DNA from 2 places in the Xylocopilactobacillus apis genome. Region 1 is predicted to be linked to the other one. Evidence: a T-box and tRNA genes for the amino acid it is inferred to sense, from the RefSeq annotation. Region 1 holds a T-box; the other holds one or more tRNA genes.
The links. The T-box of region 1 lies ahead of asnS (asparagine--tRNA ligase). A T-box ahead of a tRNA ligase gene usually reads a tRNA of that ligase, here a tRNA-Asn.
Positions count from the first base shown of each region.

Region 2: it encodes a tRNA-Asn, which carries the amino acid that the T-box ahead of asnS (asparagine--tRNA ligase) is inferred to sense. The anticodon was not compared.

Region 1 covers NZ_AP026801.1:518,558-531,267, reverse strand. The annotation lists gene R8749_RS02475 (NupC/NupG family nucleoside CNT transporter) at 1-719, opposite strand, end outside; gene R8749_RS02470 (helix-turn-helix domain-containing protein) at 827-1,603, opposite strand; gene R8749_RS02465 (acyltransferase family protein) at 1,711-2,754, shown strand; gene R8749_RS02460 (6-phospho-beta-glucosidase) at 3,083-4,528, shown strand; gene celB (PTS cellobiose transporter subunit IIC) at 4,538-5,833, shown strand; gene R8749_RS02450 (PTS sugar transporter subunit IIB) at 5,859-6,167, shown strand; gene R8749_RS02445 (PTS sugar transporter subunit IIA) at 6,179-6,496, shown strand; gene R8749_RS02440 (MurR/RpiR family transcriptional regulator) at 6,509-7,270, shown strand; gene asnS (asparagine--tRNA ligase) at 7,366-8,754, opposite strand; T-box leader at 8,809-9,047, opposite strand; gene R8749_RS02430 (D-2-hydroxyacid dehydrogenase) at 9,170-10,159, opposite strand; partial or broken gene R8749_RS02425 (Rpn family recombination-promoting nuclease/putative transposase) at 10,522-11,409, opposite strand; gene R8749_RS02420 (hypothetical protein) at 11,539-11,769, opposite strand; gene R8749_RS02415 (hypothetical protein) at 11,855-12,106, opposite strand; gene R8749_RS02410 (hypothetical protein) at 12,419-12,710, shown strand, end outside.
Region 2 covers NZ_AP026801.1:950,276-962,985, forward strand. The annotation lists rRNA gene R8749_RS04500 (23S ribosomal RNA) at 1-2,110, shown strand, start outside; rRNA gene rrf (5S ribosomal RNA) at 2,167-2,283, shown strand; tRNA gene R8749_RS04510 (tRNA-Asn) at 2,289-2,361, shown strand; tRNA gene R8749_RS04515 (tRNA-Glu) at 2,419-2,490, shown strand; tRNA gene R8749_RS04520 (tRNA-Thr) at 2,494-2,566, shown strand; tRNA gene R8749_RS04525 (tRNA-Leu) at 2,626-2,711, shown strand; gene R8749_RS04530 (C39 family peptidase) at 2,811-3,935, shown strand; gene R8749_RS04535 (ECF transporter S component) at 3,961-4,563, shown strand; gene R8749_RS04540 (cold-shock protein) at 4,708-4,908, shown strand; gene R8749_RS04545 (cation-translocating P-type ATPase) at 5,010-7,757, shown strand; gene metG (methionine--tRNA ligase) at 7,841-9,838, shown strand; gene R8749_RS04555 (TatD family hydrolase) at 9,838-10,644, shown strand; gene rnmV (ribonuclease M5) at 10,634-11,203, shown strand; gene rsmA (16S rRNA (adenine(1518)-N(6)/adenine(1519)-N(6))-dimethyltransferase RsmA) at 11,196-12,023, shown strand; gene R8749_RS04570 (Veg family protein) at 12,116-12,355, shown strand; gene glmU (bifunctional UDP-N-acetylglucosamine diphosphorylase/glucosamine-1-phosphate N-acetyltransferase GlmU) at 12,484-12,710, shown strand, end outside.

The DNA of each region.
Region 1 (12,710 bases):
ACTTGAAAAAATGGCTCCTTTTGAAGATCTTCATCTGGAATCAAAACTTCATTTTCTTGTTCAGAAGTCAATTCGTACGGATTTACGATGCCAGAGATTATCAGCGCCGACAGAATATTTAGAAATACGGCTGTAACAACAAATTTTCCCGGGATTAATTTCATATATGAAGCTAATACTGCTGCTGAAACTGCGCTCATCGCCGAAGCGCAGATTGTGTATAATCTTTTCTCATTTAACTTCGGAATTTGATCTTTAACGGTCAAAAATACTTCTGGTTGTCCTAAAATGGCCGTGGAAACCGCAAAATAACTCTCAAGCTCTCCCATTCCTGCTACCTTATTTAATAACCAGCCTGTCCATTTAATAATAAATGGTAGAACTTTAATGTAATTTAAAATTCCGACTAGAGCTGATATAAAAACAATTGGCATTAACACACTTAGGAAGAAAACCGAAGCTCCTTTTTGGATTACTAATCCACCAAAAACAAAGTTGATCCCGCCTGCTGCCTGATCCATCAACCAACTAAAGAAAGCTGAAATGGCTCCTAGAAAATCAATCCCGCCAGTTGTATTCAAGCATAAAAAAGAAATTATCAGCTGTAAGGCAAACATAATTCCAATATTTTTAAACTTAATATGACGTCGATCACTACTAACTAACCAACCGACAAAAAAGATTAATGCTAAACCTGTTACTAAGAAAACAAAACGCATCCTTTTCTCCTTATCGTTACTCAATAATTTGGCAAATTAATGTGAAGCAAAAAAATTTTCACTGTTTTATATACTATCATAAAGTGGTTTGTTGACGTGTATTTTTATCATTTAATTTTAAATTTAGTAAACGGAAGATTATTTAACTGCTCCCAACTAAGAAATTTATAGCTATCTGATACTTGGGGCCTTTCATTTTTAATTGAAGGTTTTCGGGGAATTTTATACAAATACAAATCTTTACCCTTGATGAAATTGTAATCTAAAGAATCGGGTTCAGTCATCCCTCTAACCCAAATGGTAGATTCAGTATCACAACGACCAAATTTATGATGTCCCGTTACTTCTATTTCTATTCCACTAGGATCTATTCGCTCAACAATACCAGCAATCCGAGCCAAATCAACAAATGGTTTATTAGTTTTAAAATGAATCAAATATTCTATGTCTGCTGGAATGGCCCACTTTTGTCCCGTATGTCGGTTAACAATTGTTTTTGCAGGTCGCTTCATCTTTTCGATTTTTGTAATTTCAATGTCTTTAGGCGTTAATGATGGTTCATCAAAAAACCACAAAAAAAAGATAGTCGTTAAAATTGCACTTGAAATAATGACTGTCAGAAGTCCTCCCCATAACTTCAAACGATGCTTTAACTTTGAGTCAAAGTTTAATTGATTGGTCATCTGTTGATCGCCTTTTAAAAGATAATCGAGCGGTAAATCAAATAATTCACTAATTTTGACGACTTGATCAAGATCAGGATAACTCCGATTATTTTCCCATTTTGAAACTAGTTGACGAGTTACGAAAAAAACTTGCGCCAAGTCTTCTTGAGTTAAGTTTCTTTTTAATCTTTCCTCTTTGATAATATCGCCAATTTTCAATTTTTTTCCTTTCTCAATGCTCTTGCAATAGAATGAAACATTTATGTTTCCATTCATTGCTAGGATTTTAGATTTCTCCTTTTTATATTGAACAAAAGGAGAATCTAATGAAAAAATATTTTGCTTTGGATGTTGCACAATTTATCGCTTCTATCATGATTATCTTCATTCATTGTGGTCAAATCTTTAATAACGAAATTATGCACTTTCTTATAAAGACTGTTATAGCAAGAATTGCAGTTCCTTTATTCCTTGTTTCTACCGCTTACTTTTATAGAAAAAAGTCAAAAGCTGATAAAAGTTACCATCGAAAATATTTCATTCGTCAAATCAAAACTTATTTATTTTGGAGCTTATTTTATCTCCCTTATTGTATTCACTTCTTAATACAAAAACACATTCCTTTATTTCTAACACCTTTTGCTCTTATAATTGCCTTATTTTACACTGGTGTTTGTTATCATTTATGGTATTTTCCAGCTCTGTTTTTAGGTCTATACATTGCTAAATATCTATTTAAAATTTCTAGAAAAATAACTTTTCTCATTGCCATGACTCTTTATACTTTGGGATCCTGTGAAACGTATAGCAAGATCCTTGATCCGAATCTTTTTAGAATTTACACCATCTACAAGAGCCTTTTTTTCACCACTAGAAACGGTTTATTTTACGTTTTACCTTTTATCATCATTGGATTTTTTCTTGCAGATTTAAAACCAAAAAGTCTTCTTTACAAAAAAAGAAAATTCTTCCTATGCAGCTCCTTCTTTCTTTTGTTCATAGAGACTGGTTTTATTTTCTTTCGCCAAGGTGACGACAAAAATTTCTTGTTCTCGCTTATTCCGCTATCATTTTTCTTAGTAATGCAGTTATTAAATCTTAAAAACAATATAAAGATCTCTCGTCAGTTAAGAAAATTGGGGCAATTCATCTTTTTTATCCATCCGTTATTTATTGAAATATTTAAATTAAATCTAAATCTTATTGGTTGGCAGTTGTTTTTACTAACTGCCTTATGTTGCTTAATATCCTATATATTTATTCAAGGCATAAAAAAATTACCAAATACTTCTCGGATTATAGCAAAAAGCGGTCATTTAAAATCTAAAATCTCTAACATTTCTTCCGCAACAAATGAGAACATCCAATAATAACAATGCTTTAAAAAAAAAGTTATTTTTGTTCACTCCAAAAAAAATATAAAGATATTTTTTTAATTTATTGTTTCAGAATTCTAAAATAATGTTTCATAACTTTTAAAATTCTACAAACTACGTTTAATAAGTTCAACAGCAATAAAATTAAATAATTTAAAATTTATAACAGACTTGTTTTAAGTGCCTACTTACAAAATATTTGATTTCAAATGGAGAATTCGTTTCCATTCATGAAACACATTTACTTCTAAAATTGGCTCAATACTCTTTAAAATATGATAAATTACAAATTGTAAGCGATATCAAAAAAGGAGAAGAACGAGTGCAAGGAAAGAAAAAATTACGAAATAATTTCTTATGGGGTGGAGCAGTAGCTGCTCATCAATTAGAAGGTGCTTGGCAGGAAGGTCACAAAGGGGTCAGCGTTGCTGATGTTATGACCGCCGGCGCTAATGGGGTTGAACGTAAAATTACAAAAGGGGTTCAGCCCGATTTATATTATCCGAACCATGACGCTATTGATTTTTATCACCATTATCCTGAGGATATTAAACTCTTTGCAGAGATGGGATTTAAATGTTTCAGAACTTCTATTGCTTGGACAAGAATTTTTCCTAATGGGGATGAGACCGGTCCCAACGAAGAAGGATTAAAATTTTATGATGATCTTTTTGATGAATGTCTAAAATATCAGATTGAACCGGTTATAACTTTGTCTCATTTTGAAATGCCGTACCATTTAGTTGAGAAATATGGAGGGTGGCGAAATCGAAAACTAATTGATTTCTTTACTAATTTTGCCGAAGTTGTATTTAAACGCTATAAAAACAAAGTCAAATATTGGATGACTTTTAATGAAATTAATAATCAAACCGATTACCAGAATAGTTTTGCTATTTTTACTAATTCTGGTTTAATCCCAGAACAAAATGAAAACATTGAAAGAACTATGTATCAAGCTGCTCATTATGAACTGGTGGCAAGTGCCATAGCTGTAAAAATAGGACATCAAATTAATCCTAACTTTAAAATTGGTTCAATGATTGCGATGGTTCCTTTATATCCAGCTTCTCCAAAACCTGCAGATATTATGAAAGCTGAGAGAGCAATGCAAAGCCGCTACTGGTTTCAAGATGTTCAATCACATGGTAAGTATCCCGATTGGCTAAAACAGTACCAAGACAATGAAAATTGGAATTTAGATATTACTGATGAAGATTTAAAAGTTTTAGAACAAGGAACTGTGGATTATATCGGGTTTAGTTACTATATGTCTCGTTGTGTAGAAGCTCGTAACGATGAGCCTTTAAACTATCATTACAATGAACATGAAGATAACGTTTCGAATAAATTTGTTAAAAAATCCGAATGGGACTGGCAAATTGATCCTGAAGGACTACGTTATGCAATGAATTGGTTAGCTGATCGTTACGATGTACCGCAATTTATTGTGGAAAATGGATTTGGTGCTGTTGATAAAAAAGAAGCTGATAGCAGCGTACATGATCAATATAGAATTGACTATTTAAAAGCTCATATTGAACAAATGAAGTTAGCAGTTACTGAAGATGGAGTTGATTTAATTGGTTATACTCCTTGGGGCTGCATTGACTTAGTTTCTGCAGGAACTGGTCAAATGTCAAAACGTTATGGATTTATATACGTCGATAAAGACGACGAAGGTCAAGGAACTTTAAAACGATCAAAAAAAGATTCATTTGATTGGTTTAAACGTGTCATTGAGTCTAATGGAGAAAAATTGGATTAGGTAAAAAATATGTCTGAAAAAAAATCAAGTAACTTTTTAAATCAAAAATTAATTCCATTTTTTAATAAACTAGCTGCTTCCAGGCATTTAGTTGCAATGAGAGATGGAATGACTGCAGCGATTCCTGTAATTATTATCGGATCTTTTTTCATGATCATTGCTCAGTTTCCAATTCCTGCTTATCTCAATTTTATGGGTAAAGTTTTTGGGCCGCATTGGAGCGACGTCGCTCAGTATATAACAAACGCTTCATTTCATATTATGGGATTGGTTGCCGTTGCTGGAATTTCCTATAGTTTAGCTAAAAGCTACAAAGTAGATGCTTTTTCTGCAATGATTATTGCAATTGCAGCTTTTATTTTAACCATTCCCTTAAAAACTGATAAAGGCGGCGAAATGTGGGTCCCTTTAAAACAACTAGATTCATCCGGTTTATTCATTGCAATTATTGTTGGACTCTTCGTAACAGATCTATATGTTTGGATTGTCCACAAAAACTTAACAATAAAAATGCCTGATAGTGTGCCGCCTGCAGTTAGTAACTCTTTTGCATCTTTGTTTCCTGGAGCAATTTCATTAATCGTTGTCTGGTTAGTTCGTCTAGCTGTCGAAGCTTCTCCAATGAAAAGTATTCCAAATGTGATTGTTTTCTTCCTACAAGCACCTTTGGGGCAATTAAGCAATACTTTAGGCGGGGCATTGGTTACTGAATTAGTAATTAGTATTCTATGGATTTTTGGAATCCACGGATCCAACACTGTAGCAGGGGTTCTTCAACCAATATGGTTAACTGCAATGGCACAAAATGCTGCTGCCTTAAAAGCCGGTCATGTTCTGCCTAATATTGTTACAGAGCAATTCTACGATAACTTTATTCATATGGGTGGTTCTGGCGCAACAATCGGATTAGCATTATTAATTGCTTTTACTTCAAAAAGCAAGGAATATAAAACATTAGGTGAATTAGTTGTAGGGCCTGCTGTTTTCAATGTTAATGAACCGATTATCTTTGGACTGCCAATTGTACTAAACTATAAAATGGTCATTCCATTTATAGCTGCTCCATTAGTAAATGTAACAACAACCTACTTTGCTATGAAATTGGGCTTAGTAGCTAAAACAATTGGGGTAATGGTACCTTGGGTTACTCCACCTGTTATTTCAGGATATATTGCAACTGGTCATATTTCAGGTGCTGTAATGCAAATTATTAACATTGTTTTAGATTTATTAATTTATTGGGTTTTCTTTAAGAGTATGGATAATGATAAATTAAAACAAGAACGGGCATTGGCTGCCGATTGAATTATAAATAACAAGGAGTAATATCATGAGTGAAAAAACAATTATGTTAGTTTGTGCAGCAGGAATGTCAACAAGTTTACTAGTTAGTAAAATGCAAAAAGCTGCTGAAGAAAAAGGAATTGACGCTAAGATTTTTGCAACATCTGCTTCTGATGCAGATGCTAAAATAGAAAGCGAACATCCGGATATTTTAATGTTAGGACCTCAAGTTGGATATATGTTGGATGATTTTAAAAATAGAGTTTCAATCCCAGTGGAAGTAATCAACATGCAAGATTACGGAATGATGAATGGACCTAAGGTGTTAGACCAAGCATTATCTATAATTGATTAAAAGGGTAAAAGATGGAAGAAGATAAAAATCTACAGACGATTATGGGATTGATAATGAGCGGTGGTAATGCTAAAGGATCTGCCTTCGAGGCAATCAAAGCTGCAAAAAGTGGCGATTTTAATTTAGCTGAAAGCAAATTAAAAGAATCTGATAAATTCTTAACTGAAGCACATAACTCTCAAACCGACATGCTGACTCAAGAAGCTAACGGCAATCACACAGAAGTAACATTACTAATGGTTCATGCCCAAGATCATATGATGAATGCTATCACATTTAGAGATCTTGCTGGTGAATTAGTTGATCTATACAAAAAGTTAGCAAATTAGAAATATTTACTTATGGATAGTAGAATTACTACTATCCTTTTTATTAAAGAAGATTTAATTATGGAACAAAATTCACATTTCACTAAAACTGAATGGAAAATTTACCAATACATTCTTTCTCATCTTCAACAAATTACATCTTATTCACTGCGCCAATTAGCACTAAAAATAAATGTATCTCCTGCTTCAGTGGTAAGAACCATCCAGAAGATGGGTTTTAAACATTATAGTGATTTATGCAGACAATTAAAAAAAGAAAATCAATTGGATGATGTAATTGATGATGTTACTTACCAAGCTAAATATTACTTTAACCAACCGATCATCGAAAGTTATGATAAACAAATTCAAATTTTTAAAGAACTGACATCAAATTGCAAAGACTTTCTATTCTTTGGAATAGGTACATCCAGCGATTTGGCAGCATATGGTGCACGACAATTTGCTAACAACGGACAAAATTCATTCGTAATTAAAGATCCCTTTTATCCAATTCAAAAAACTCACGGCTCTTATAAAGATAAAGCTTTAATCGTCTTGTCAGTTAGCGGTGAAACTCCTCAAGTGATTGAACCAGTTCTAAATTTTCAATCCAAAGGAGCAAAAGTAATCAGCATCACTAATAGTTCTGATAATACCATTTCAAAGTTATCTGATTTAAATTTTTGTTATTTACTTGAGTCGAAAATTGTCAGCAAAACTTTAAACGTGACAACTCAAGTCCCTGTTGTTTATATCTTAGAAAGGCTATCTAGAGCTTTAAACTCTCTATAAACGTGAGTATTAAAAAACTTCTACTGCATATTTGTAGAAGTTTTTATTTTAATTAAGTGCAGAAAAAAAGCCTTCTCACGAAGACTTTCAATAAACTAAAATTCGGCATTTCCCGGTGTTCTTGGAAACGGAAGAACATCACGAATGTTTTCCATTCCAGTAACAAACATCAGCAAACGCTCAAAACCAATTCCAAAGCCAGAATGTTCAGTTTCACCATATTTTCTTAATTCCATATACCATTTGTAAGAATCAGCATCTAGGTCAAAATCAGCAATTTTTTGAGTTAACTGAGCAACTCGTTCTTCACGCTGGCTTCCTCCAAGTAATTCACCAATTCCAGGAACTAATAAATCAACTGCTGCAACTGTTTTACCATCATCATTATCCCGCATGTAGAATGCTTTAATTTCTTTTGGATAATCTGTTACAAATACAGGTTTCTGAAACACTTTTTCGCATAAATAACGTTCATGTTCAGTTTGTAAATCAATTCCCCACTTAACTGGATATTTGAATTCTTCTTTAGCTGATTCTAAATATTCAATGGCTTGAGTATATGTAATTTTTTCAAATTTATTATTTGCTGTCGCTTCTAATCTATTGAGTAAATCTGAATCAACATGATCATTCAAAAATTGAAGCTCATCCGGCGCATTTTTTAAAACATACTTGATTACTGATTGTAATAGTCCTTCAATTACTACAATTACATCGTTTAAATCAGCAAAAGCCATTTCTGGCTCAATCATCCAAAATTCTGCCGCATGTCTAGTAGTATGAGAATTTTCTGCTCTAAAAGTTGGACCAAAAGTATAGATATTTCTCAAAGCAAGCGCAAAAGCTTCACCTGTTAACTGACCACTAACAGTTAAGTTAGTCTCCTTCTTGAAGAAGTCTTCGCTTTCGTCTACTTTTCCTTCGTCATCTTTAGGTAAATGGTTCAAATCTAGTGTTGTAACCTGGAACATTTCGCCCGCACCCTCGGCATCACTACTCGTAATGATCGGCGTATTAACATAGACAAAACCGTGTTCTTGTAAATATTGATGAATTGCAAAAGCAACTAGTGAACGAATCTTAAATACAGCGTAAAAAGTTTTTGTTCTTGGACGTAAATGGGCAATTGTTCGTAAATATTCATAAGAATGCTGCTTTTTCTGTAGGGGATAATCTTCATCTGAATGGCCAACCACTTTAACTTCACTAGCGTGAATTTCAAAAGGCTGCTGAGCTTTTGGCGTATCAACAACTTCACCAGTAACTTGAATCGTTGTACTGATTGGAAGTTTAGAAATTTCTTCATAATTTTCTAAATCTGCTTCGGCAATTACTTGAACATTTTGTAAACAACTTCCATCGTTCATTTCAATAAAACTTAAGCGCTTAGTACCTCTAATCGTTTTTAACCAACCCGTAACGGTTACGCTTTTTTCGCTATGTTCTTTTTCTGCGTATAAATCTTTAATTAACTCTTGCTCCACTTTAATCTCCTCAATTAAATTATTTAGATAAATAAAAAAGCTCTCCATCCTTGTTAATAGGACGAAAAGCTAATTCGCGGTACCACCTAATTTGTTTAATAAATAAACCCCTCTATGAGTAAAATCTTACTCATCCAATTTAACGTCTTGGTTACGTCTAAGCCTACTAAACAAAAGTCGTTCAGTTAGAAACTCCGAAGGGTTCTTCCCAAGTAAAATACTGATTGAGCTTCCACCATCCTCAATTCGCTGGCAGGTAGTTACTTGGTACTCGTCTTCATCACCGCTGATTATTGATCTAGATTTTTTTCTAATCTAACACGCTAAATTATTTTTGTCAAAAATTTGAATGAAAATAAGATTAATTACTTACACTGTAATAAATGAATTACTATCCCCCTAATGACCGTAATTCTTAGTTTACCGTATGTTCGCTGGTGCCGCCTTCGATGATACTAAGTGCATCATCTAAAGAAATATCAACCATATTTTGAACAGCAATATTAGTATAAAATCCAACGTGAGGAGTTAAAATGACGTTTACCATACCACGTAACTTTTTTAATTGTTCGCTTGGAATTTCTTTACCCCTTAGATCAATATTGAAGAAATTCTCTTCCCCAGTTAATGTATCAAGAGCAGCTCCTGCGATTTGTTTATTTTCTAACGCATTAATTAATGCATCGGTATCAATGACTGGACCCCGACATTCATTAACAATATAAGCCGTTGGTTTCATCATGCTTAAGGCTTCAGCATCAATTAGGTTCTTAGAAGTTTCATTTAAGTCAACATGCAGACAAATAACATCTGATTCTTTTAAAACTTCCTCTTTTGATTTAAAAGTTAAAATCTTGTCCAACTCATGGTTAGGTTTAACATCAAAAGCAATAACCTTAGCTCCTAAAGCGTTAAACATCTGAGCACTAGTTCCGCCAATTCGACCAGCACCAATAATACCAATCGTCATTGAATGGATTTCCGTCGCTTGAAGCCCCGCCCAACGAAAATCCTGCTCAGCCATTCGAGCATCAAACTGCTGTAAATTACGAATTAAACGCATAGTATGCGTTAAAGCTAATTCAGCTACCGAACGAGGAGAATAGGCTGGAACATTTGTGATAGTTAATCCATTTTCTTTTGCTAGCTTTAAATTAAAAATATCATAGCCAGCCGTTCTGGTAGAAATTTGCTTAAATCCCATATCTTTCAGTTTTGGATAAACCCTATCGTCAATAACCCCCCGCTGCTGAATTACGACTCCGTCGTAACCTTTTATCTTATCAACAGTATCCATGCCTAATTCCCAGTCTACCGTATCAATCTCCGATCCCGGATGGCGTTTCTGCCATTCTTTAATTGCAGGTATTTCGTCATCTCTAACGCTTGTTAAAATAAATTTCATTCAATTCCTCCTTCTAACAAAAAAACCTAACTGATTTTATAAATCCGTTAGGTTTAATAATATTTTTTAGTTCCTAACAGATTTCAGACCTGTTAGGCTTATTTACTCATGAAAATAAACTTTCGTTCCAACAGGTGTAAACACTTGTGACTTAGTATTTGCACCTATTAAATAATAAGTACAAACACTAACAAAATAAACGAAAGTATAAATAATTATTCAATTGTCGCAGTTTATTAATATTTACCAATAATCTACTCCCGATTTCATTGAATAAACGTAGTGTAATCCATGTAGTAGACAAATGTCAACAAATTTTGTGAATATTTATCCAACATTTTATAAAATTGGCATTAAAAGTGTTATTCCAAGTCTTTAATTTCATCAATCTTTAATCCAGTGAATCTATGAATTCTATCTATAGTTTCTCCCGCTTTAAGCATCTTCCTTGCAGTCTCAATTTTATTTTGCTTAACGCCTTGCTCTTCGCCTCTTTTTCTGCCTTCTTCTTCGGCATACAACATCTGTGCATCCAGCTTTGATCTCGCTCTCTCTACGGCATCCAACATCTCTCGTTCCTCCATCTCTAAATTTTCATAACTTGTTACTTTATATGCATCCTGCAGGTACTCCGGTGCTTCTTCGACCCTTTTATTGCTCTTTAGATAATCGTACCAATACGGCATCTCTCCTTCAAGCGTGTCTCGGGGCTTTGTTAAATCAAAATATATCACACTCAACAGCGGTAAGCCATCTTCATTCTTTAACTCTATTTTATTCTTTACATCATACATCGTAAATCGATGATACGCTTTGTCGTCTTCTTTAAATAAATCAAAGTACACGATGTTAATCCCATACACTGGTCTCAATGACCCATATTTATCCTCTTTAATATCATCCTTTAATTTCTCTAGATCTCTTCTCGCATAATTCGACACATATTTCTATGACAGGTAATGCAGTGAACGTTCGATAAAATGCGCTTCTCTTCTTACCTGCAGTTCGATGGTTACCAGACTTCCGTCATCAAGCCGGGCTAATACATCAACCTCTGTTTCTAAGAATTCCTGCTGATCTTCCGTCACTTTAAAGGTTCTAATATTATATGGATTTTCGATTATTACATCTACAACGTTTAAACCGATCATATCATGAATGAAGCCGATTAAAATATGACGGTTCTTGGGTGAGGCAAATAATTTTTTAAATAATAAATCATTTGATGGTAAAATTTCTCTTTTGCGCAATTATATATATCCTTCCTTTTTTAGGCTTATATAAAAGATTACGCAAACGAGATCCAATTCTTAAATTCATCAAATTATTGTTTAATTGTACTAAATTTTTCCTTTTAAAACAAAAAAAGAGTCTGACCCTTAGATCCGCCACTTCTTTTTCTTACGCCTGTTGCGGTTGTCAGTAACCTTAAACTGGTGATCGTCACTCTTGTAGTTATGAATGCGTTCTGATCCTCGACACGTTCCAAAATCAATAGCTGGCAGTGCTTCTAACAACACTATTCCACGCTGATCCCAAACATAAGTCGTTGTCTTAGTCAGATTTGCTGAAGCTTGCTGAATTTCAGCAGCCGTGAGGACGTCACCCAAGGGATCATGATCACTTCCTGTCCACCCTCACGCCACTTATTATCTGTTGCATCGTAATTTTCCGTTGGTTCATTAAGATCATTAATCATCGTGGAAAATACTTTATTTTGTAGTTTATCGGTTTAAATTTATGCTCTTTTAATCCAGTAAATTTCTTAATTTGATCAGCAAGTTCACCATCTTTCATTTTAGTTTTCGCTGTTTTAATTTTGGGTGGTTTAATCCCTTCTCGGAGTTTTAGCTGTAACGCTTCACGAGCCCCTATTTTTTTTGCCTCTCCTCTACATATGATTTGATCATCTAGTTTTAATTTTGATATATTTATTTCTTCCAACAAATTTAAATTCTCCTTTTCTATATTTTCATAATTTAGGACATTTTTAACTGCTTACTTACATTTTTTCAGTTTATATTCTTCCCTTTTTATGCCATATATATAAAATTACGCAAAAATCTAAATATAAGAACTTTTTGACTAATCGATCAGCTGTCTATACTATTCTCAATCCTCTAATAATGGTATTTTTAACTTGTCTAGTTTAAAAATATTTGGTAATGTCGACTTATTAAAGCTTTTCTAAAGGTTTCTCCTTTATATTTATCTCGTCAGTTGAAAACAATTGACAAAAATTACATGGAGGAACCAAACATGAAGAACTTTAAAAATAAAAAGATGGCTGTCTTAACTCTTTCTATCGCCTTACTTTCGGTCGGAGGTGCAACAGTCTTCGCTGCTAGTAATTTAACAGATGTAAAAGGATCTATTGATAACAGCGGTAAAGTAAAATACAGCACTGATAATGGGAAAACCGAAAGCACTGAACTGCCTGACGGAGCACACTACTCAAAAGATAAAAATGGTGTTACTTCTATTAGCGTTGGAAATGGCGAAGCTCCAAAAGAGCCTGAAGATTCTAGTGAAGTCAAAGAGAGCTCTAGCC
Region 2 (12,710 bases), 430 kb from region 1:
TTGTGGGTAGCGGTGAAATTCCAATCGAACTTGGAGATAGCTGGTTCTCTCCGAAATAGCTTTAGGGCTAGCCTGGAGGCAAGTATAGTGGAGGTAGAGCTCTGTTTGGACTAGGGGCCAGTCAATGGTTACTGAATCCAGATAAACTGCGAATACTGCTATAATAATCCTCTGGAGTCAGACAGTGAGTGATAAGATCCATTGTCAAAAGGGAAACAGCCCAGATCACCAGTTAAGGTCCCAAAATACATGCTAAGTGGAAAAGGAAGTGGGGTTGTAGAGACAACTAGGATGTTGGCTTAGAAGCAGCCATCATTAAAAGAGTGCGTAATAGCTCACTAGTCGAGTGACCCTGCGCCGAAAATGTACCGGGGCTAAGCATGATACCGAAACTGTGGATGTGCATGAAGAATGTACGTGGTAGGAGAGCGTCCTATGAGCGGCGAAGCTGTACCGAGAGGAGCAGTGGAGCGCATAGGAGTGAGAATGCCGGCATAAGTAGCGAGAAATAGGTGAGAATCCTATTCACCGAAAGACTAAGGTTTCCTGGGGAAGGTTCGTCCGCCCAGGGTTAGTCGGGACCTAAGGCGAAGCCGAGAGGCGTAGCTAATGGACAGCAGGTTGATATTCCTGCACTATATATGACTGATTGAGCGAAGGAGTGACGCAGGAGGATAAGTACGCATGCTGATGGATGCATGTCTAAGTATCGAGTCAGGGAGAGAGAGAAAAGCTTTTTTCTGATAATGGTGAGATACGAATGGGAGCGAAATTAAGTAGCGAAGGTACAGATTTCACACTGCCGAGAAAAGCTTCTAGTGAGGGAGTATATACCCGTACCGCAAACCGACACAGGTAGTTGAGGAGAGTATCCTAAGGTGAGCGAGAGAACTCTTGTTAAGGAACTCGGCAAAATGACCCCGTAACTTCGGGAGAAGGGGTGCTGGTTAAGAGATTGATCAGCCGCAGTGAAAAGGCCCAAACAACTGTTTATCAAAAACACAGGTCTCTGCAAAATCGTAAGATGAAGTATAGGGGCTGACGCCTGCCCAGTGCTGGAAGGTTAAGGGGAGCTGTTAAGAGTAATCTGAAGCAGTGAACTGAAGCCCCAGTGAACGGCGGCCGTAACTATAACGGTCCTAAGGTAGCGAAATTCCTTGTCGGGTAAGTTCCGACCCGCACGAAAGGCGTAATGATTTGGGCACTGTCTCAACAAGAGACTCGGTGAATTTATAATACCCGTGAAGATGCGGGTTACCCGCGACAGGACGGAAAGACCCCATGGAGCTTTACTGCAGCTTGATATTGAACATTTGTGTAATCTGTACAGGATAGGTAGGAGTCAAAGAAACTTGGACGTCAGTTTGAGAAGAGACGCTGGTGGGATACTACCCTGATTAGATGAGTGTTCTAACCTACTACGAGAGATAGAGGGACAGTGTCTGGCAGGCAGTTTGACTGGGGCGGTCGCCTCCTAAAGAGTAACGGAGGCGCCCAAAGGTTCCCTCAGAATGGTTGGAAATCATTCGTAGAGTGCAAAGGCAAAAGGGAGCTTGACTGTGAGACAGACAAGTCGAGCAGGGAGGAAACTCGGGCTTAGTGATCCGGTGGTACCGCATGGAAGGGCCATCGCTCAACGGACAAAAGCTACCCTGGGGATAACAGGCTTATCTCCCCCAAGAGTTCACATCGACGGGGAGGTTTGGCACCTCGATGTCGGCTCATCGCATCCTGGGGCTGGAGTTGGTCCCAAGGGTTGGGCTGTTCGCCCATTAAAGCGGTACGCGAGCTGGGTTCAGAACGTCGTGAGACAGTTCGGTCCCTATCCGTCGCGGGCGCAGGAAATTTGAGAGGATTTGTCCTTAGTACGAGAGGACCGGGATGAACATACCGCTGGTGAACCAGTTGTCTTGCCAAAGGCATCGCTGGGTAGCTAAGTATGGAATAGATAATCGCTGAAAGCATCTAAGTGAGAAACTAACCTCAAGATGAGATTTCCCATACCGCAAGGTAGTAAGACTCCTCTAAGAAGAAGAGGTAGATAGGCTGGGAGTGGAAGTACGGTGACGTATGAAGCGGACCAGTACTAATAAGTCGAGGTCTTAACCGAGACGAGAGCATTGATGGTAGTAGATATTTAGTTTTGAGTGTCTGAGAAGACATGAGTGTGGTGGTGACAGCAAGAAGGGAACACCTGTAACCATATCGAACACAGAAGTTAAGCTTCTTAACGCCGAGAGTAGTTGGTGCGTAAGTGCCTGCGAGGGTAGGAAGCTGCCACACTTTATTCCGGCTTAGCTCAGTTGGTAGAGCGCTTGACTGTTAATCAAGATGTCGCCAGTTCGAGTCTGGCAGCCGGAGTAACATCCAATCATTAGATTGGATTTTCTTTTCAATAAGTAATTATTGAAAAGTTATGACCCGTTGGTCAAGTGGTTAAGACACCGCCCTTTCACGGCGGTAACATGGGTTCAAATCCCGTACGGGTCATTGGCCGACTTAGCTCAGCTGGTAGAGCATCGGTATCGTAAACCGGCGGTCGGAGGTTCGAATCCTCTAGTCGGCATGATTTTCGATTTTTTATTTGTGAGTTGAGTTTTAAGTTTGCTTTTAATTTTATGTCTTGCGGGTATGGCGGAACTGGTAGACGCGCAGGATTAAGGATCCTGTGAGAGCAAAATCTCATGGAAGTTCGAGTCTTCTTGCCCGCATGTTTAAAAGCTATTTGTTGGATCATTTTGTTATGGTTCAACTTTTTTTGTTTTTTAACTTTTTTATATTAAAATATATTAAAGGTATAGGAGATATTTATGTTTAAGTTGTTTAAGAAAAAACTATTGTTTTTTTGGGGAATATTAATAGTGATGTTAAGTCAGAGTTTGCCTCTGGTTAATGGCACCTATGTTAATGCTTCTTCCGTTACCTCCTTTGTTGGAGTAATTGATTATGTTAGTGGTTACAGTGTAAGAGTTTATCAAAACAATGGAACCGTAATGCAACCTACTACTAAAATGTTGTTGGATGGAACAACCTGGAAAGTCTTTGACACTTCTATCGTTAATGGTATTGAATATTATAATTTAGGTGGTAATCAATGGGTTCAATCTAAATTTATTAAAAATTTTGTTGCACCTAAGTGGGACGGACAATCGTATTTAACAATTGGTTATGAAGCTGGTTATGGAATTGCGGTTTATAAAGATGCTGGATCGTCTTCTGTAGTTCCTGGAAAAACTTTAAAAAATGGCACAACCTGGAAAGTTTTAAGCCAAAAAAATGTTAATGGAACTCCTTGGTATCAACTTGGAAGTAATCAATGGGTAAATGGAAAATATACTTTATTTGGTAAAGTAAGCTCTTCTAGTGTTAAATTAAGTGTTCCATATCATAGTCAATACGTACCTGTTTTTGCTCCTTGGGGATGTGCCTCTACAGCAATGGCTATGTTAGTAGAATATGAAGGGCCAACTGTTGATCTTCGTTATGCTCAAGATCATCTTCCTATGTATCCAACTCCGGGTGGTCAAAAAGGTAATGTTTATACAGGTGTAGGTTTTGGATATGTTATAAATTCAACTGCCTTAACTAAATATGCACAAAATTGGAATACCAATGTCAGAAATATTACTGGTAGCTCGGTTAACACAATAAAAAATCTTGTTTTAAGCGGACATCCAGTGTTGTATTATGGATTTTCATCATATCAAAAATTACCCGGTGATCAAAGAAGAAATCATTGTAAAGTAATAGTCGGATATGATAACGGCAATTTCTTAATTCATGATCCTTTGTATTATTCTTCTAGTGATCGTTCCGGTAGTGGTGGTACAAGAAGTATTGGATATTATAATGGTTATGATAATGGAGCCATTTATTGGTCAAGTACTTCTAAACTTACTAATGAATATGCTGGTAGTGCTATTTCTATAAAATAGAAGTTTGAAAAAGGAGTATTATTAGTTGAGTTTTGGTAACCATAAAAAGATTTTTAGAATTGCAATATTAAGTGTTTTTATTGCCTTAATAATTGCTCAGTCTTTTTTGCCATTTTTAGGATATATAACTTTAATTCCAGGCTTTCCACAAGTAACAACGTTACACTTAACCGTTATTTTAGCAGGATTATTGTTAGGACCTTTAGATGGTTTAATTATTGGCTTTTTTTGGGGGTTAACTTCATTAATAGTTGCATATACTACACCACCAGGTGGATTAGCTGTTTTGATTTTTCAAAACCCTATTATTTCAATAATTCCTAGGATTTTAACGGGATTAATTGCTGGTATGATCTATAAGCCTTTTAAGAAACTATCACGATTTAAAAGAAGTTTTGGAGCAATATTGGCTTCAATTTTCGGTACTTCTGTTAATACTATTGGAGTAATTTTATTATCATGGTTACTTATAGCTGAAAAAGTTGTTAAGTTTCAACACATCTCCGGTAATTTTTTTATTGGACTTTTATCCATATTTATGGTTAATTTTGTGTTAGAGATTATTTTGTCAGTTATTGTTTGTCCAATTATTTCTGAACTTTTAGTTGATCGAATTGAACAAAGGTGACGGGTAGAGATTTTAGATAATTGATTTTTAAATGTAATATGGTACAATAAGTTATGTATTTTTTCAAAGGGTAGTGGTTCGATAGTTTTATACTTTCCCCATGGTACCTGTGATAGATGCAATTTTTTAGTGGAAGGAAAGTCAATGGAACACGGAACTGTAAAATGGTTTAATCCTGAAAAGGGTTATGGTTTCTTAACAAGAGAAAATGGCGATGATGTATTCGTACATTTCTCATCCATTCAGGGAGATGGTTTTAAAACTCTTTCTGAAGGCGAAGCTGTAACTTTTGATATTGAGGATTCAGATCGCGGACCACAAGCTGTTAACGTTGTAAAAGGTTAATTAGTTTGCTGGAAAAAGCCTAAATTTCGTTTAGAAATGAAATTTTAGGTTTTTTTTTATTATATTAAGTTTATAAATATTTTTTTGGAGACATGTTCATCATGGAAAAAAATAAAAGCTTCGACTTATTAGAAACCGAAATAGATAAGTTTTATAAAGAATTAAATACTTCTTCAAAAGGAATTAGTTCTAACGAAGCTAAAAAAAGATTAAGTTCTTATGGTCACAATATTATTCAGCGGGAAAAACAAGGATCTCGATTCAAAGAATTTATCCAAAATTTTATTAGTGTAATGGCGATACTTTTGTGGGTTAGTGGTTTTATATCTATTTTTGCGGGAATGCCTCAACTTGGTATTGCAATTTGGGCAGTAAATTTAATCAATGGATTTTTTAGTTATTGGCAGGCTCGGGCTGCAAAAAAAGCTACTGATTCTTTAAGTAAAATGCTGCCAAGTTATGCCCAGGTAATTCGTGATGGAAAAATGGTTCAAATAGATGTTGAAGATCTAGTGCCTGGTGATGTATTTCAAATCACAGCAGGAAACAACATTTCTGCAGATGCAAGGATTATTTCTAATGATTCTCTAGAAGTTGATGAGTCGGCTTTAACTGGAGAGTCTAATTTAGTTCACAAACAAGTTTCTTATGAACAGGGGCATGGAAAATTTGGAATTAAAAATGAGATTTTTGCAGGTACGGTCGTATCTTCTGGCAGTGCTTTGGCAGTTGCAGTTAAAACTGGAATGAATACAGAATTAGGACATATTGCAAAACTTACCGAGACTAATAAAAAAGTATCTTCTCCTCTTCAAATTGAATTAAATCGGTTAACTCGTCAAATTTCATTAATTGCATTCATGATTGGTATTGTTTTTTTTATTTCTGCAATCTTTTTTGTTCATTATCCTGCTGCTAAATCATTTATTTTTGCTCTAGGCATGGTTGTGGCTTTTATTCCAGAAGGGCTTTTACCTACAGTAACTCTTTCTTTGGCTCAGGGAGTTCAAAGAATGGCTAAAAAGCATGCATTAGTTAAATCGTTAAATAGCGTTGAGACTCTTGGAGAAACAACGGTGATTGCTTCTGATAAAACCGGCACTTTAACTCAGAATCAGATGACAATTAATCATATTTGGTTTCCTCATAAAATTTATGAAGTAACCGGCGAAGGATACGTTAATAATGGTGAAATACAGTTTCAAAGTTCGAAAATTTATTTAAAAGAAGATGCAGGTCTCCAAAAGTTAATTGATATTGCAGCTTTAAACAGTGATACAGAAATCAAACAAGAAAAGTCGGAAAAGCCAAAAATTATTGGAACTCCTACCGAAGCTGCTCATGATATTTTAGTTGCTAAATCAGGAGCCGATAAAAAAGAAATTATAGCTAGTTATCCAAGAATTAAAGAATTAACTTTTGATTCAAATCGAAAAAGAATGACTACAATTCATCAAATGAATGATGGAAAAATTTTCATTGCAGTTAAAGGGGCACTTTCTAGTGTTATTTCTAAGTGTTCTAAAATTTTTGATAACGGAAAAATACGTGATTTAACAGGAGATGATAAAGATTCTATCAGTAAAGCTGATGATACCTTTGCGTCAGAGGGATTACGATCTCTAGCAATGGCATACAGAATCGATGATAGTAAATTAGACGAATATGACATTGATAATACAGAAAGAGAACTCATTTTTGTTGGATTTACTGTGATGGCAGATCCGCCTCGTCCTGAAGTTTATGATGCTGTTCAAAAAGCTCATCAAGCAGGAATTAAAATTATGATGGTTACAGGAGATAGTGGTTTAACTGCAAAATCAGTTGCTAAAAAAATAGGAATTGTTTCAGATAACGCAAGAATTATTTCAGATACTGATTTAGATAATATGTCAGATGATGAACTTTCTGAAGCTGTAAAAGGTGAGGTGATCTTTGCTCGGGTAGCACCTGAACAAAAATATCGAATTGTTAAAGCAAATCAAAGGAATGGAGAAATCGTTGCTTCCACTGGAGATGGGGTTAATGATGCTCCTGCTTTAAAACAGGCAGATATTGGTATTGCAATGGGAATGACGGGGACCGATGTTGCAAAAAATGCGGCAGATATGATTTTGACTGACGATAATTTTGCCTCAATTGTAACAGCAATTGAAGAAGGTAGAACTGTTTATAGCAATATTCAAAAGTTCTTAGTTTATATTTTGAATAGCAATTTACCAGAAGCTATTCCTTCAGCTCTATTCTTGTTTTCACGAGGACTTATTCCTCTGCCTTTAACAGTTATGCAGATTTTAACCGTGGATCTTGGAACTGATATGTTACCTGCCTTAGGGCTTGGTGCAGAGCAAATTGAACCAGGAGTTATGGATAAACCTCCGCGTCCTCGAAAATCTCATCTGTTGAGTAAATCTATTATTTGGAAAGCTTTTGGTTGGTACGGTTTAATTGCTTCTTTGGTTTCAACAGGTGCGTATTTCTTTATTAATCATTTACATGGCTGGCCGTCAGTTCCTTTAGCAAGTTCAGGAGTATATTATCGGGAAGCAACCACAATGACTTTGGCAGCAATTGTTTTTTCTCAAATTGCTGCTGCTATTAACTGTCGAACTGAACAAACTTCAGTTTTTAAAATTGGCATTTTTAGTAATAAGCATATAGTTACAGGAATAATTTTTGAAATTTTAATTCTAGTAGTTTTGATTTATGTTCCTTTCTTCCAAGGAATTTTTAACACTGGTCCATTAAGTATAAAAAATTGGATTTTTCTCTTTTTAATTCCGATTCCACTGATTCTGATTGAAGAGATAAGGAAATATATTGTTAGAAATTTGCATAAAAATAAGTAAATATTAAACTATCGTCCTTTGGACGATATTTTTGTCTGTAAGAGATGCTATAATTTAGTTAATTCTGTTTTTGTGAGGAAATAATGTCAACGAATAAGAAATTTTATATTACAACTCCAATCTATTATCCTAGCGGAAGACTTCAGTTAGGTAATACGTACACTACTGTTTTAGCTGATAGTTTAGCAAGATTTCATCGTTTAAAAGGAGAATCTGTTTACTTTTTAACAGGTTCAGATGAACATGGTCTTAAGATTGAAAGAAAGGCCGAAGAAAATAATCAAAAACCGATCGAATACCTTGATGAACAAATAGCCAATTTTAAAAAACTTTGGAAATTAATGGATATTTCGTATGATCAATTTATCAGAACTACTGATCCAGAGCATGAAAAAAAAGTTCAGCATATTTTTAGTAAGCTTCAAGAACAAGGGGATATTTATAAAGGAGAATACGTAGGTTGGTATTCAGTATCTGACGAAGAGTACTTCACTGAATCTCAATTAGCTGAAGTTTATCGCGATGAGAGTGGAAAAGTTATTGGCGGTAAAGCTCCTAGCGGTCATGAAGTTGAGCTGGTTAAAGAAGAAACTTATTTTTTCAAAATGAGTAAATATGCGGACTGGTTATTAAAGTATTATCAGGATCATCCAAATTTCATTCAGCCGGCATCCCGGATGAATGAAATGATTAATAATTTTATTAAACCTGGACTAGAAGATTTAGCAGTTACTAGAACTAAAGTTGATTGGGGAGTCAAAGTTCCAGGTGATCCTAAACACGTTATTTATGTTTGGATTGACGCTTTAAGTAATTATATAACTGCTTTGGGATACGATCCTGATCAAAAACAGCAGCCAGAATTATTTGAAAAATTTTGGCCGGCAAACTTACATTTAGTAGGTAAAGAAATTGTTCGTTTTCATACGATATATTGGCCAATAATGTTACATGCACTAAATTTACCATTACCAGATGAAATATTAGGTCATGGCTGGTTAATTATGAAAAACGGAAAAATGAGCAAGTCTAAAGGTAATGTGATTTATCCAGAGACTCTTATTGATCGCTATGGCTTAGATGCAGTTCGTTATTATTTACTTAAAATGATGCCGTATGGCAACGATGGAGTTTTCACGCCGGAAGATTTTGTAACACGTCTTAATTCTGATTTAGCTAATGATTTGGGAAATTTGTTAAGTCGTACTGTAAGTATGATTAACTTGTACAATGATGGTGTAATTCCCAAACTGTCAAACTTAAACAAGGAAGATGTTAGTATTGAAGAATTATCGGTTCAAATATATAAAGATTATGATGAAGCGATGAGCACGGCTAACCTTGGAGATGCGCTAGATGCAGTATGGACATTTATTAGACGTACGAATAAGTATATTGATGAGACGCAACCTTGGGTCAAAGCCAAAGATTCATCATTAAAAAATGAATTAAATGATGTTCTTGCACATCTAGCTGCTTCATTAAGATTTATTGGCACACTCTTACAGCCGATTATGACAGAAACACCTAAAAAAATTTTTGAACAGTTAGGATTGGATCAGATCAGTTTAATTAAAGATTTGAATTTTTTGGATCTTCCAGAAAATTCTAAAGTAGTTGAAAGACCAACTTCTATTTTTCCAAGGATTAAAGCAAAAGAGGAAGTAGAGTTTGTTAGTAAATTGGTTAGTAAGAGTACAAAAGGGAAAGGGCGTGCTCATATGGAAGAGTTGAAGAAAGAAGAACAGAAGTCTATTCAGTACGACGATTTTAGTAAAGTAAAGATGGTTGTTGCTGAAATAAAAGAAGCCGAATTTTTACCGAATTCTGAAAAATTAATCAAATTTATTCTTGATGATGGACACAACCATCATCGCCAGATACTGAGTGGAATTAGAAAATGGTATCCTGAACCGGAGAAATTGATTGGTAAGAAAGTTATAATTGTTGCCAATCTAGCTGCTAGAAAAATGGCGGGAAGCCAAAGTGAAGGAATGATTTTAGCTGGTGAAAATGGCGATGGAAATGTTGTTTTAACTCTTATGCCGGATGTATTAGAACCGGGAGCAGAAATTAGCTAATGGCTAAAATTGACCCGACTTTACTGTTACCACCCCAAGATCATAGTTATCAGATTTTTAATTCTCACTGCCATTTAAATGATGATAGTGAGTTTGAAAATGTTGATCAATTAATTGATGAAGGAAACAAATTTAACGTTACAAATTATATTGTTGTTGGATCGAATCAACTTTTAAATGATCGAGCAATTGGTATTTGCAACAAGTATCATAATTGTTTTCCAGCTATTGGTTGGCATCCGGATTCTTGGCAGGAATATACTGACGAAAAATTAACCAAGTATTTGGATATGAATAATTCTAATTTAATAATTGGCGAAATAGGTTTAGATTATCATTATTCGAAAGAGGATCGAATTGAGCAGCAAACGGTTTTTTCTCTGCAGCTTGATCTTGCACAGCAGTACCAGCGTCCGATATCAATCCATACTCGTGAAGCATTTGAAGATACTATCCGTTTATTAAAGGACAAGAGTATTAATAATGGTATTATTCATAATTTTAATACCGGACCAAAACAAGCGGAAGCATATTTGAATCAAGGATTAATGCTTTCAGTTAGCGGTGTTGTAACTTTTAAGAATGCTGAAGAGTTAAGAGAAAGTCTAAAAATAATTCCTCTTGACCGTTTATTAGTTGAAACAGATGATCCATATTTAACGCCAGTTCCATATCGAGGGAAACCTAATCATCCGGCGTATGTGTATTTCACTCTTAAGTATATTGCTGAATTCCTTCAAATTGATATAAAAACTCTTGCAGCTCAAATTTTTAAGAATACGGAAAAACTAGTTAATGATAAATAATAAAATTAGGTCGGTAGTTGTTGTAGAAGGGAAAAAGGATACTCAGCGGTTACGATTAATAGATCCAAATGTTAGAACTATTGAAACAAGAGGTGCAGCTGTTGATAAAGATATCGTCGCTTTAATAAAAAAAGTAAGTAAGACTGAAGAAGTGGTTGTTTTAACGGATCCAGATTTTTCTGGTGAACGAATTAGGCGGATTATTTCGCAACAAGTTTCAGGAATTAAACATGCTTTTTTAAGACAAAAAGATGCGATTCCGGGAAAAGAGAGTCATCATGCTTCGCTGGGAGTTGAACATGCACCAGAAAAAGCAATTATTAGAGCACTTAATGAAGTATCTCGTGAAGAAAAAGAAAAGCCGAAATTAATTAATAAACTAGATTTAATGAAGTTAAAATTATTGAATTCTCCCGAAGCTAGAATTAGAAGAGAGTATATTTCGGAAAAATTAAATTTGGGTCACGTAAATGGTAATCATTTAGCTGAGAGACTGCAGCTTTTAGGAGTTAGCTTGTCTGATCTCAAAAATATTTTAGAAAAGAAAGATCATGAATAAGTTTAAAACTAAAAAGAGTTTGGGACAGAATTTTCTTGAAAGTTCTCAAACGATTGAAAAAATTATTAAATTAGCTAATTTAACTTCAGACTCAGATGTAATAGAAATTGGAGTAGGTTCAGCCAACCTAACCACATATTTAGCTCAGTCCGCAAAAAGAGTATTGGGATTTGAAATTGACACAAGTTTAATGCCAATTTTAGAAAGAAAATTAAATGATTTTCCAAATGTCTACATTACTTTTGGAGATGTTCTTAAACTTGACCTGAAAGAAGAAATAAACTCAAAATTAGCTAACTTTGAAAACTTAACTGTGGTAGCTAATATTCCTTACTATATAACTTCGCCTATTATTCATTTGTTGTTAGAATCTGGAATCTCATTTAAAAATATAATTTTAATGGTTCAAAAAGAAGTTGCTCAGAGAATAACTGCTAAACCGAATACAAGTGAATATAGTACTTTATCAATATATGTGCAGGAGTTTTGTGATCCAAAACTCGAGTTTATAGTTGATAAAAGTAATTTTTCACCTGCTCCAAAGGTTGATTCTGCCATGATAACTCTTAGACAGCATTTAAATCAAAAGCCATTAACTGATGTTGAATCAGAAATGAAGCTTGTTCAATTAGCTTTTAGTAACCGAAGAAAACAGCTAAAAAATAATTTATTTAATTTAACATCTGACCCTAAGAAAAAAGAACAAATTTCTTTACTTATTGAAGAATTATTTGGAAATTCCAAAATTAGAGCACAAGAATTGTCTTTAATGGAATATAGAAAACTTTTAAGCAAATTAAGAGAAAACGGCTTGTGGTAATAGTTTTGCAGTTTTATTTATTATTTTTTTGCATATTTGAATGTTTTTTTTCATCGTGCTATACTTTTAACAGATGGTTGAGTGAGGTGGATATGCCGAATAATATTGCAAAAATTAAGGATAATTTGGATTCTAAGATTGGACAACACGTTGTTGTCAGAGCACAGGCTGGTCGAAAAAAAATAATTAAGAGAAATGGTACGCTCAAGCAGACCTTTAGAGCGGTTTTTATTGTAGATCTTGATGAACATAAAAGTACTTATGAACGAGTGTCATATAGTTATACTGACCTCTTAACTAAGAATGTAGAATTAAATTTTGATAATGATTAAATATTTTATTGGTTCCATCACATAGTTGTGGTGGTTTTTTTATGTTTAAAAATTTAATTTTTTTTGAAATAAAAGCGATACATAGTTTACTATAAGAGATGAAAAAAAATAATTTGTTGGAGTTGTAAATGGAAAATAGCGTAAATGCAATTATTTTAGCTGCTGGTAAAGGAACCAGGATGAAGTCAAAAATTCATAAAGTTATGCATGAAATTTGTCATCGTCCTTTAATTGATTGGGTTTTAGATGGTGTAGCTGATTTTAATTCATCTCAGATTTTTACAGTTGTTGGTTTTGATCGAGAACAAATTGAACATCATTTACAAAACCGCTCAAAAATAGTTTTTGAAGAAAA